Regions from separate parts of the Nonomuraea sp. CA-143628 genome, predicted to be linked through region 1. Evidence: predicted binding sites of a transcription regulator. Region 1 holds the regulator's gene; the other holds the start of a gene.
What was found. Region 1 encodes HrcA, which represses chaperone genes, less so after heat shock. Its sites were predicted from a motif close to TTGGCACTCTCNNNNNGAGAGTGCCAA; they were not measured.

Region 2: a site for HrcA is predicted at 765-791, ahead of groL (chaperonin GroEL). Genes of this name have one in related genera too.

The regions. Positions count from the first base shown of each region.
Region 1 covers NZ_CP192072.1:10,049,170-10,054,147, reverse strand. Annotated here, with positions in the region: gene ACQP2T_RS45545 (hypothetical protein) at 1-519, opposite strand, end outside; gene hrcA (heat-inducible transcriptional repressor HrcA) at 664-1,677, shown strand; gene dnaJ (molecular chaperone DnaJ) at 1,689-2,828, shown strand; gene ACQP2T_RS45530 (sensor histidine kinase) at 2,940-3,602, opposite strand; gene iscB (RNA-guided endonuclease IscB) at 3,690-4,978, opposite strand, start outside.
Region 2 covers NZ_CP192072.1:6,924,461-6,929,438, reverse strand. Annotated here, with positions in the region: gene ACQP2T_RS31745 (TetR/AcrR family transcriptional regulator) at 74-685, opposite strand; gene groL (chaperonin GroEL) at 888-2,504, shown strand; gene ACQP2T_RS31735 (SDR family NAD(P)-dependent oxidoreductase) at 2,660-3,457, shown strand; gene ACQP2T_RS31730 (TetR/AcrR family transcriptional regulator) at 3,473-4,072, opposite strand; gene ACQP2T_RS31725 (TIGR03620 family F420-dependent LLM class oxidoreductase) at 4,184-4,978, shown strand, end outside.

The DNA of each region.
Region 1 (4,978 bases):
CTCGATGCCCGACGTCTTGGCGAGCTTGGCCTGACCGGGACCGCCGTCGATCCGGCACATGTAGTGGACCTGGCTCGCACTGGCGAGATAGACCACCGGCTTGTCCGCCGGGTCCAGCGGCACGGTGACGGTCTGGCCCGCCGCGAACGTCTTGGACGGGGCCACCGCGCCCACCGTGTTCAGGATGCCGCTCACGAACAATCCCACCCCGGCCAGGCAGGCGAGCAGCGCCAGGCCCCAGGCGACCGCGATCGACCGCAACCGCGGTCTGATCAACTTCGGGTCAACCTGCGGGCCGAACCGCTGCGGCGTGCCGTAAGGTCCGGGCTGGTACGGCTGCGGCTGCCCGTAGGGGCCGGTCTGGTACGGCTGTTGGCCGTATTGCGGCGGACCCTGCTGCTGGCCGTATTGCGGCGGACCATATTGGGGCGGCGGCGGGCCGTACTGGGGAGGTTGCCCCTGGTACGGACCCTGTCCCGGCGGTGGACCGTAGGAGGGGGGCTGGGAGTCATCGGTCATATCGGCCAGTGTGCGCCCTATGGGCGGCCACTCGCTAGCTCCGGTGTTATCGCACCTTGTGGGCGGGAGCCGTACACTTGGCACTCGGGAACACAGAGTGCTAGACCTGTCGTTTCCCGAAAGGCAGAGGTAGGAGGTGAGCGCGTGCTCGACGATCGGAAGCTGGCGGTGCTCCGCGCCATTGTCGAAGACTACGTGTCCACCAATGAGCCGGTGGGCTCCAGGGCGCTCGCCGAACGCCACAACCTGAAGGTCTCCCCAGCGACGGTCAGGAACGACATGGCCGCCCTGGAGGAGGAGGGTTACATCACCCAGCCGCACACCAGCGCGGGCCGCGTGCCGACGGACAAGGGCTATCGCCTGTTCGTCGACCGGCTCTCGCAGGTCAAGCCGCTCTCCGGGGCGGAGCGCCGGGCGATCGAGACGTTCCTCGCCGGCGCGGTCGACCTCGACGACGTGGTCACCCGCACGGTGCGGCTGCTCGCGCAGCTCACCCGGCAGGTCGCGGTCGTGCAATACCCGACGCTGACCCGCTCGACGGTCAGGCACGTCGAGCTCGTGCCCCTGCACGACCGGCGGATCATGCTCGTGCTGATCACCAACACGGGCCGCGTCGAGCAGCGGGTGGTCGAGCTGCCCGAAGTGGTGGAGGACACCCGCATCGCGCACCTGCGCGCGGTGCTCAACGCCTCCCTCGACGGCTGCGGCCTGGTCAACGTCCCCGATCAGGTCGCCGACCTGCCGGAGCGGCTGCCGGTCGAAGACCGTCCCGTGGTGGCCACTATCCTGTCGGTGCTCCTCGAGACGCTGGTCGAGCGCCATGATGAGAAGATCGTGTTCGCCGGTGCGGCCAACCTCGCCGGGGCCGACTTCTCGACCGGGCTGCGCGACGTGCTCGAAGCACTGGAAGAGCAGGTCGTGCTCATGCGGCTGCTCGGCGAGACTTCCACAGACACCCCGTCCACGCTCACCGTGCGCATCGGCTCGGAGAACCCGTTCCTCCGTGGCACGTCGATCGTCGCAACCGGGTACGGTTCTGGCGACAACGAACTGGCTCGGCTAGGCGTGCTAGGCCCCACGAGGATGGACTATCCCGTGACAATGGGCGCCGTGCGCGCGGTGGCACGCTACGTCAGCCAAATCCTGGCTGCATCATAAGAGGTCGATAAGTGGCAAACAGCGACTACTACGCCACCCTCGGGGTGCGCCGTGACGCCAGTCAGGAAGAGATCAAGAAGGCCTACCGCAGGCTTGCCCGCGAACTCCATCCCGACGTCAATCCGGACCCCGCGACCCAGGAGCGGTTCAAGGAGATCACGCAGGCCTACGAGGTGCTGTCCGACGCCAACAAGCGTCAGATGTACGACCTGGGCGGCGACCCCTTCGGCGGCGCCGGCGCGGGTCAGGGAGCGGCCGGCTTCGGCGCGGGCTTCCCGTTCAGCGACATCATGGACGCCTTCTTCGGCACGGCCGGGGGCGCGCGCGGGCCCCGTTCGCGGGCCAGGAGAGGGCGCAACGCGACCATCCGCGTCGAGCTCGACCTGCGCGAGACCGCCTTCGGCACCACCCGCGAGCTGGTCGTCGACACGGCCGTGCTCTGCGAGGTCTGCCAGGGCGCGGGCGCCGCGTCCGGCACCCACCCCGACACCTGTGACATGTGCAACGGGCGCGGCGAGATCTCCCAGGTCACCCGGTCGTTCCTGGGCCAGGTCATGACCTCCAGGCCGTGCCCCCAGTGCGGCGGCTTCGGGACGATCATCCGCCACCCGTGCCAGGAGTGCTCGGGTGACGGCCGCGTGCGCACCCGCCGTACGATCAAGGTCCGCATCCCCGCGGGCGTCGAGGACGGCACGCACATCCAGCTCGCCGGCGAGGGCGAGGTCGGCCCCGGCGGCGGCCCGCCCGGAGACCTCTTCCTGGAGATCGTCGAGCGCCCGCACGAGATCTTCGAGCGGCGCGGCGACGACCTGCACTGCACGGTCCAGATCCCGATGACGGCCGCCGCGCTCGGCACCAACCTCGCCGTGGAGACGCTCGACGGCTCCGAGGAGGTCGACGTGCGGCCGGGCACGCAGTCGGGCCAGGTCATCACGATGTACGGCAGGGGCGTGCAGCGGCTCAACGAGACGGGCCGTGGCGACCTGCTCATCCACGTCAACGTGGAGACCCCGCTGCGGCTCGACGAGACGCAGGAGGGGCTGCTGCGCGAGCTGGCCAAGCTGCGTGGCGAGGAGCGGCCGCCCGGGAAGTTCGCCCCTGGGCAGCAGGGGTTCTTCTCGCGGCTGCGGGACGCGTTCAACGGCCGCTGAACGGGACGCGTTCAACGGCCGCTGAACGGGACGTGTTCAACGGCCGCTGAACGGGACGTGTTCAACGGCCGCTGAACGGGACGTGTTCAACGGCCGCTGAACGGGACACCTTCAACGGCCGCTGACCCGTGAGGGCACCAGGAGCTCGCCCGGGAGGGCCACCCGGGCGGTGATGCCGTGTGGCGGCGACTCGTCCAGCCACACGCGCACACCGAGCCGCTCGGCCAGCCTGCCCACCACGTAGTGGCCGAGGTAGCGGGTGGGGGCGGCGAAGAAGCGCCGTTCGCCACGGAGCCGGGCGTTCGCGGCGGCGCGCTCTCCCTCGGTCATCCCCACGCCCTGGTCGACGATCGCGATGTGGCACTCGCCCTCGCGGGTGCTGGCCCGGATCTCCACCTCGGTGTCGGGCGCCGAGCAGGTCAGCGCGTTGTCGACCAGCTCGGTCACCAGGTGCGCGATCTCGGCGACGGCCGTGCCCCTGAGCAGGGCGTCGTCCACTTCGCCCAGCACCGCGCGGCCCGACCCGGCCGCGCTCAGGGCCGAGCGGAGCACGTCGCGTACGGCCACGGGATCGGGCGGGCGCCGCGGGTGGCCGGTGGCGGGCCGGTGGGGCTCCTCGGCGGCGGGCCCCGTCGTGGCCGGAGCTTTCCAGGCGAGCCGGCGCGGCGCCGCGCGGGCGATCGTGGCAGGGACGGTGAGCAGGACGGTCAGCCGGGTCTTCAGCGCGCACGGCCAGCGCCGGGCGCGGCGGGTGTTCCTGGACATGAACGTCATCAGAACCTCCCGTGGATATTCCGGTGTTCACGCTGGGGAGGAATCAGGAGCGTGAAGGTTCTCGAGGGCCTGAGTGTGCCCTGAGGTTCACCGTTCAATGGTGCTCTCCTCGCTCGTGGTGTAGCCATAGCCGTCTGCCCTTTGGAGTAGACGGATGTGTTTGTGGTTGATGCCTTGGCGGGTGGCGCTCGCGGTGGTGATGTTGAAGGAGCCTGTGGTGCGGACGGCGACGCGTCCGGTGTGGACTCCGGTGTGTTTGCCTGTGGCGAGGGTGGCGCGTACGAGGTCGCCGGTGGCGAAGCCGTGGACGTGCTTGATGCGGGGAAGTCGCAGGCGGGGGAACCCGTACCGGTCGGTGCGGGTTCGGCTGTAGGTGCCGCGTCCGGTGGCCTTGACCACCAGGACGCGGCCTGGCCATCCGGTCACCTGCTCGAGTTCGCCGACGTGCAGGGCGTCCAGGGTGTGGGACTTCGGCGCGTTCGTGCGGGAGCGGTTCCACTTGGTACGTCCACCCGATCCGGTGGCCACGGGCAGAGTGGTCGCGGTGAGTGCTCGCCACAGTGCCCAGCGGGTGGCGTTGACCGCGGCGGCGTCCCGGAGCGGGGCCTTGGCCTGCTGGAGGATGCGCGCCAGCAGTGCCGGCTTGCTGCGCAGGAACTCTTCGACGGGCGTGGTGCTCTTGGCCTGGTTGCACGGCCGGCACGCCAACGTCAGGTTGGCGATCCGGTCGGAGCCGCCGCGCGCCTTGGGGTGGATGTGCTCGACCTGCAACGGTGTACCCGCCTTGCCGCAGTAGGCGCAGGTTCGGCCCCATTTCTCCAGCAGGTATTGGCGGATTTCGTATCCGGCCAGGGTCCCCTGCTGGTATTCGACGCCTTCCAGCGACTTGCCCGCCGACATGGCGTGCGTGTCGAAGGCGACACGCTCGATGTGGATGGCGCGTACGGGTGCCCACCGTCTCAGCCGGGTCACCCATGACATGGTGGTGTCCACGCGGTGCCGTAGGGATGGCGCGAGCCAGCCCTTGGGTTTGGTGCGGTTGAGGTATCGAGGAGCGCGGTAGCGCAGCTTGCGCGTTCTTCTGCCGCGCCGGTGGTTCGAGCGGGTGGTGAGCGTGTCGCGGATCGCCGTGCCCCGGTGGTCGAGTTGGATGCTGTACTTCCCGGTACGGCTGCCGCCGCGTTCGGTGAAGACGGCGATGCCGGTGTGCTGGGAGCCGGGGTCGAGGCCGACCTCAACCCCGTGGACCGTGGAGTTGGCCGCCGTACGGTCGGTCAGGCGGATGGCGAACGGGGTGTGCCGGACCACCACCGCCCGGCCCGCTGTGAGGAGTTGCCGGGCGCGGCCGGGCCGGCAGGGCTGCAACGGTTTCCCGT
Region 2 (4,978 bases), 3.1 Mb from region 1:
ACCGCGGGTTCGCCGCACCTCGTTATTGAGCGGGTCACTGCAACGTCAGCCTCGAGGGCGCGGCTTCCAGCCTTTAGGGCCGAGTCCGTTCAGGTGGCGCGGCGGGAACGACGCAGGACAGGGCGCCGCGCAGGATCGCGGCGAAGGATTCCGTGTTGCCGGGCTCGAGCCAGCGTCGCCCCGCCACCCGGATGGCGGCGGCGACCGCGGCGGCTGTGACGGCGGGGAACAGGTCTCGCTGGGGGTCGGTGCCGGTGCGGGCGGCGATCGCCTCGGCGAGCGGGCCTTCCGCCATGGTGAACGCCCTCAGGGCCTCGCCCTCCAGCTCGGGCGTCGACATGATCATGCGCAGGCCGGCCTTGTCGGGCTCAGGGTCGGTGTAGAGCTCGATCACGGCCGCGATGACGGCCTGGTCGAGCGGCTCGCCGGCGGGCCGGGCGCGCAGCGCCTGCCCCACGCGGCCGGCCTGGTCGGCCTGGAAGGCGCAGATCGCCTCCGCTCTGCTGGAGAAGTAGTTGTTGTACGTACGGGATGAGACTCCCGCGGCCGTGGCGATGTCATGGACGCGCACCAGGGCCAGCCCGTGAGGGCCCTGCTCGATGGCCAGGCGCAGCGCGGCGTGGCTGATCGCCTCTCGGGTGGCCTGCTTGTTGCGCGCCCGGAGGTCGGGGGCGTCGTCGTTCATGGGAGCGACCCTATCGGATGATGCGCGGCACGCACTAGGTGCGTGACGCGCAAGTTGTGGGTAGAGTGCGACGGGACGCCTGGCACTCGCCCCTGGAGAGTGCCAACCGGCGGGGTGTGCCGGGACGGCGAGGTCCGCCTGTCGGCGGGCCGTCCGTCGCGGGCGCCGTCCCGGACAGCCCCTATCGAGAGCAGGAGCAGGAATGGCTTCGAAGATGATCGCGTTCGACGAGGACGCCCGGCGCGGTCTCGAGCGCGGCATGAACCAGCTGGCCGACGCGGTCAAGGTGACCCTGGGTCCCAAGGGCCGCAACGTCGTGCTGGAGAAGAAGTGGGGCGCTCCCACGATCACCAACGATGGTGTATCCATCGCCAAGGAGATCGAGCTCGAGGACCCGTGGGAGAAGATCGGCGCCGAGCTGGTCAAGGAAGTCGCCAAGAAGACGGACGACGTCGCGGGTGACGGCACCACGACGGCCACCGTGCTCGCCCAGGCGCTGGTGCGCGAGGGCCTGCGCAACGTCGCCGCCGGCGCCAACCCGATGTCGCTGAAGAAGGGCATCGAGTCGGCGGTCGAGCGGGTCAGCGAGGAGCTGTCCAAGCTGGCCAAGGACGTGGAGACCAAGGAGCAGATCGCCTCCACCGCCTCCATCTCCGCCGCCGACCCCGAGATCGGCTCGCTCATCGCCGAGGCGATGGACAAGGTCGGCAAGGAAGGCGTCATCACCGTCGAGGAGAGCAACACCTTCGGCCTGGAGCTGGAGCTTGCGGAAGGTATGCGCTTCGACAAGGGGTACATCGCCCCACTGTTCATCACCGACTCCGACCGGCTCGAAGCCGTCCTGGACGATCCGTACGTGCTGATCGTCAACGGCAAGGTCTCCGCCAATCGGGAGGTGGTGCCGCTGCTCGACAAGGTCGTGCAGTCCGGCAAACCGCTCCTGGTCATCGCCGAGGATGTCGAGGGCGAGGCCCTGGCCACCCTGATCGTCAACAAGATGAAGGGTGTCTTCCGGTCGGTCGCGGTCAAGGCTCCGGGCTTCGGCGACCGCCGCAAGGCCATGCTGGGCGACATCGCCACGCTGGCCGGCGGCCAGGTGATCTCCGAGGAGATCGGCCTCAAGCTGGAGAACGCCACCCTCGACCAGCTGGGCCGCGCCCGCAAGGTCGTGGTGACCAAGGACGAGACCACCATCGTCGACGGTGCCGGTGACCCCGAGCAGATCGCCGGCCGGGTCAACGAGATCCGCGCCGAGATCGACCGGACCGACTCCGACTACGACCGTGAGAAGCTCCAGGAGCGGCTGGCCAAGCTGGCCGGCGGCGTGGCGGTCATCAAGGCCGGCGCGGCGACCGAGGTCGAGCTGAAGGAGCGCAAGCACCGCATCGAGGACGCCGTTCGCAACGCGAAGGCGGCCGTCGAGGAGGGCATCGTCCCCGGCGGTGGCGTGGCGCTGCTGCAGGCGGGCGCCAAGGCGTTCGACAAGCTCGAGCTCAATGGCGACGAGGCCACCGGTGCCGCGATCGTGAAGAAGGCGCTCGAGGAGCCGCTGAAGCAGATCGCCGTCAACGCTGGCCTTGAGGGCGGCGTCGTGGTGGAGAAGGTCCGCAACCTGACCCCGGGTGAGGGCCTCAACGCCGCTTCGGGCGACTACGTCAACATGTTCGAGGCGGGCATCATCGACCCGGCCAAGGTGACGCGCTCGGCGCTGCGGAACGCCGCTTCCATCGCGGCGCTCTTCCTCACCACCGAGGCGGTCATCGCCGAGAAGCCCGAGACGACCTCTGCCGCCCCCGTCGGCGGAGACATGGACTTCTAGGCCGGATCTTCGGGTGGGACCGCTCAGCATTACCTGGTCCCACCCGGAGCGCTGCTCGCCCGGTGAGCCGTCGGTGAGCGTGCGGTGAGCCACTGCCGCCACTGTTGAGCCATCGCCGGATCCGCCAAGGGCCGGCCGCTGAACGAGGAGCAGAGATGAACAGTCTGACCGGCAAGACCGCGCTGGTGACCGGAGGATCGCGGGGAATCGGCCGGGCGGTCGCGCTGCGACTGGCCGCCGAGGGCGCGCTGGTCGCCGTCCACTACGGCGACAACGCCGACGCGGCCAAGCAGACAGTGGCGCGGATCGAGCAGGAAGGCGGCCGGGCGTTCGCCGTGCAGGCCCGGTTCGGCGACGATGGCGCGGTGGACCGCCTGTTCGAGGGCCTGGCCGAGGGACTGGCGAGCAGCGGTCTGGCCGAGGGACCGGCGGGCGGCGGCCTGGACATCCTGGTCAACAACGCGGGCATCGGCTTGGTCAACCCGATCGCTCAGGTCACACCGGAGGAGTTCGGCAGGCTGCTCACGATCAACGTCAGCACACCGTTCTTCGTGATCCAGCGCGCGCTGCCGCTGCTGAACGACGGCGGCCGCATCATCAACATGGGCTCGGTGGCCAGCCGCTTCGCGGTCTCCACGCAGATCGGCTACAACATCAGCAAGGCGGCACTGGAGTCGATGGCCCCGTCCCTGGCCAACGAGCTCGGCAGGCGCGGCATCACGGTGAACACGGTCGCGCCCGGCGCGGTGCGTACCGACATGACCGCGGGCTACAACACCATCCCCGAGGCGGTCGCCCAGATCGAAGCGATCACCGCGCTCGGGCGGCTCGGCGAGCCCGAGGACGTCGCGGACGTCGTCGGCTTCCTGGCGGGCCCGCAGGGCCGATGGGTGACCGGCCAGACCATCGACGTCTCGGGCGGCACCTACCTCGGCCCGATCGCCACGGTGTGACGCATTCCCCCGGGATCAGCTGACCGCCCGCGGAACGCGGCTGTCGCGCAGCAGTCCGTCCATGAGGACCGCCAGCATTTGCCCGACACCGGCCCGGTCGGCGGGCGACTGCTCGTGGGCCCAAGCGACACCGGCGGCGAGGCGCAGGATCGTCGAGGCGTCGATGTCATCCCGGACAGCGCCGTCGCGCTGGGCTGTTGCCACGAGTTCGTATGCCGCGGCGCGCATGGCCTGGCATGGCGAGTCCGATGGCGGCGTCTCGTTGTGGAGCGCCGTGGTGACGCTTGCCGCCAGCCCTCGATACGTCATGAGGTGGTTGACGAAGAGCTTCAGCCAGACCGCGAGCGCCTCGTGCGGCGGGCGCTTGGCCTGTAGCTCGGCGGCTTCGGCGGCGAGGGCCTGGTAGCGGTTGTCGAGGACGGCCTCCACCAGCGCCTCGCGGGTGGGGAAGTGGCGGTAGAGAGTGCCCGAACCCACGTCGGCGTCGCGGGCGATGTCATCGAGCGAGGCATCCACACCCGCGCGAGCGAACGCCGCGCTCGCCGCGGCGAGCAAGCGAGCCCGATTGCGCTGCGCGTCCGCCCGCATCGCACGCGGTGCCCTTGTGTCGCTCATAGCTCCCCTTTCGGCCGAAGCGATTGTACCGGGGACTGTCTCCGGATAGCATCATCGCTTACCGGAGACAGTCCCCGGATAGCAGTCGTCGGGTGTGCGGAGGTTTCGGTAGTGATCACGAAAGTGAAGGCGAAGCTGGGACGCGTTGGAGTGTGGCTTGGCGGACCCCACGTGCACGGCGCGCCGGTCGAGAGCTGGCGCCACGCCGTGAGGCGCGTTGAGCAGCTCGGATACGGTTCGCTGTGGGGGCCTGAAGGAATCGGTGGCAAGGACGCCCTGGTCAACGGAGGCATTCAGCTCGCCGCGAGCAGCCGATTGATGATCGGCACGGGAATCGCCAATATTTGGACGCGCCATCCAGCCACGATGCAGGGCGGTGCCGCGATGTTGGCCGAGGCCTACCCTGGACGGTTCGTCCTCGGAATCGGCGTCAGCCATCGGTTCCTGGTCGAGGCCAATGGGCTGGACTACAGCCATCCCCTCAAGATCATGCGGGACTATCTCGACAAGATGGACCAGGCGAAAACGCGTAACCCGCCGCCGGAGCCGTTTGTTCGGGTGTTGGCCGCCTTGCAGCCCAAAATGGTAGAACTGGCTCGCGACCTTACCGACGGCGTTCATTCGTTCTCGGCCCCGGTCGAACACACCGCTCTTGTCCGTGAGGCTTTGGGGAGCGATAAATTGCTCATCCCCGAGCAGGCGTTCATCATCGAGCCAGATCCCGAGCAAGCTCGTGCCATCGCGCGGCGATACCGAGGCAAGGCCGGCCCCGATTCGCCGTACGCGCGCAACTGGTTACGTCTCGGCTACAGCCGGCAGGACATCGCCGACGGGGGAAGTGATCGGCTGGTCGACGCGCTGGTCGCGTGGGGCACCCCGGAGGCCGTCGCCGCGCGCGTTCAAGCG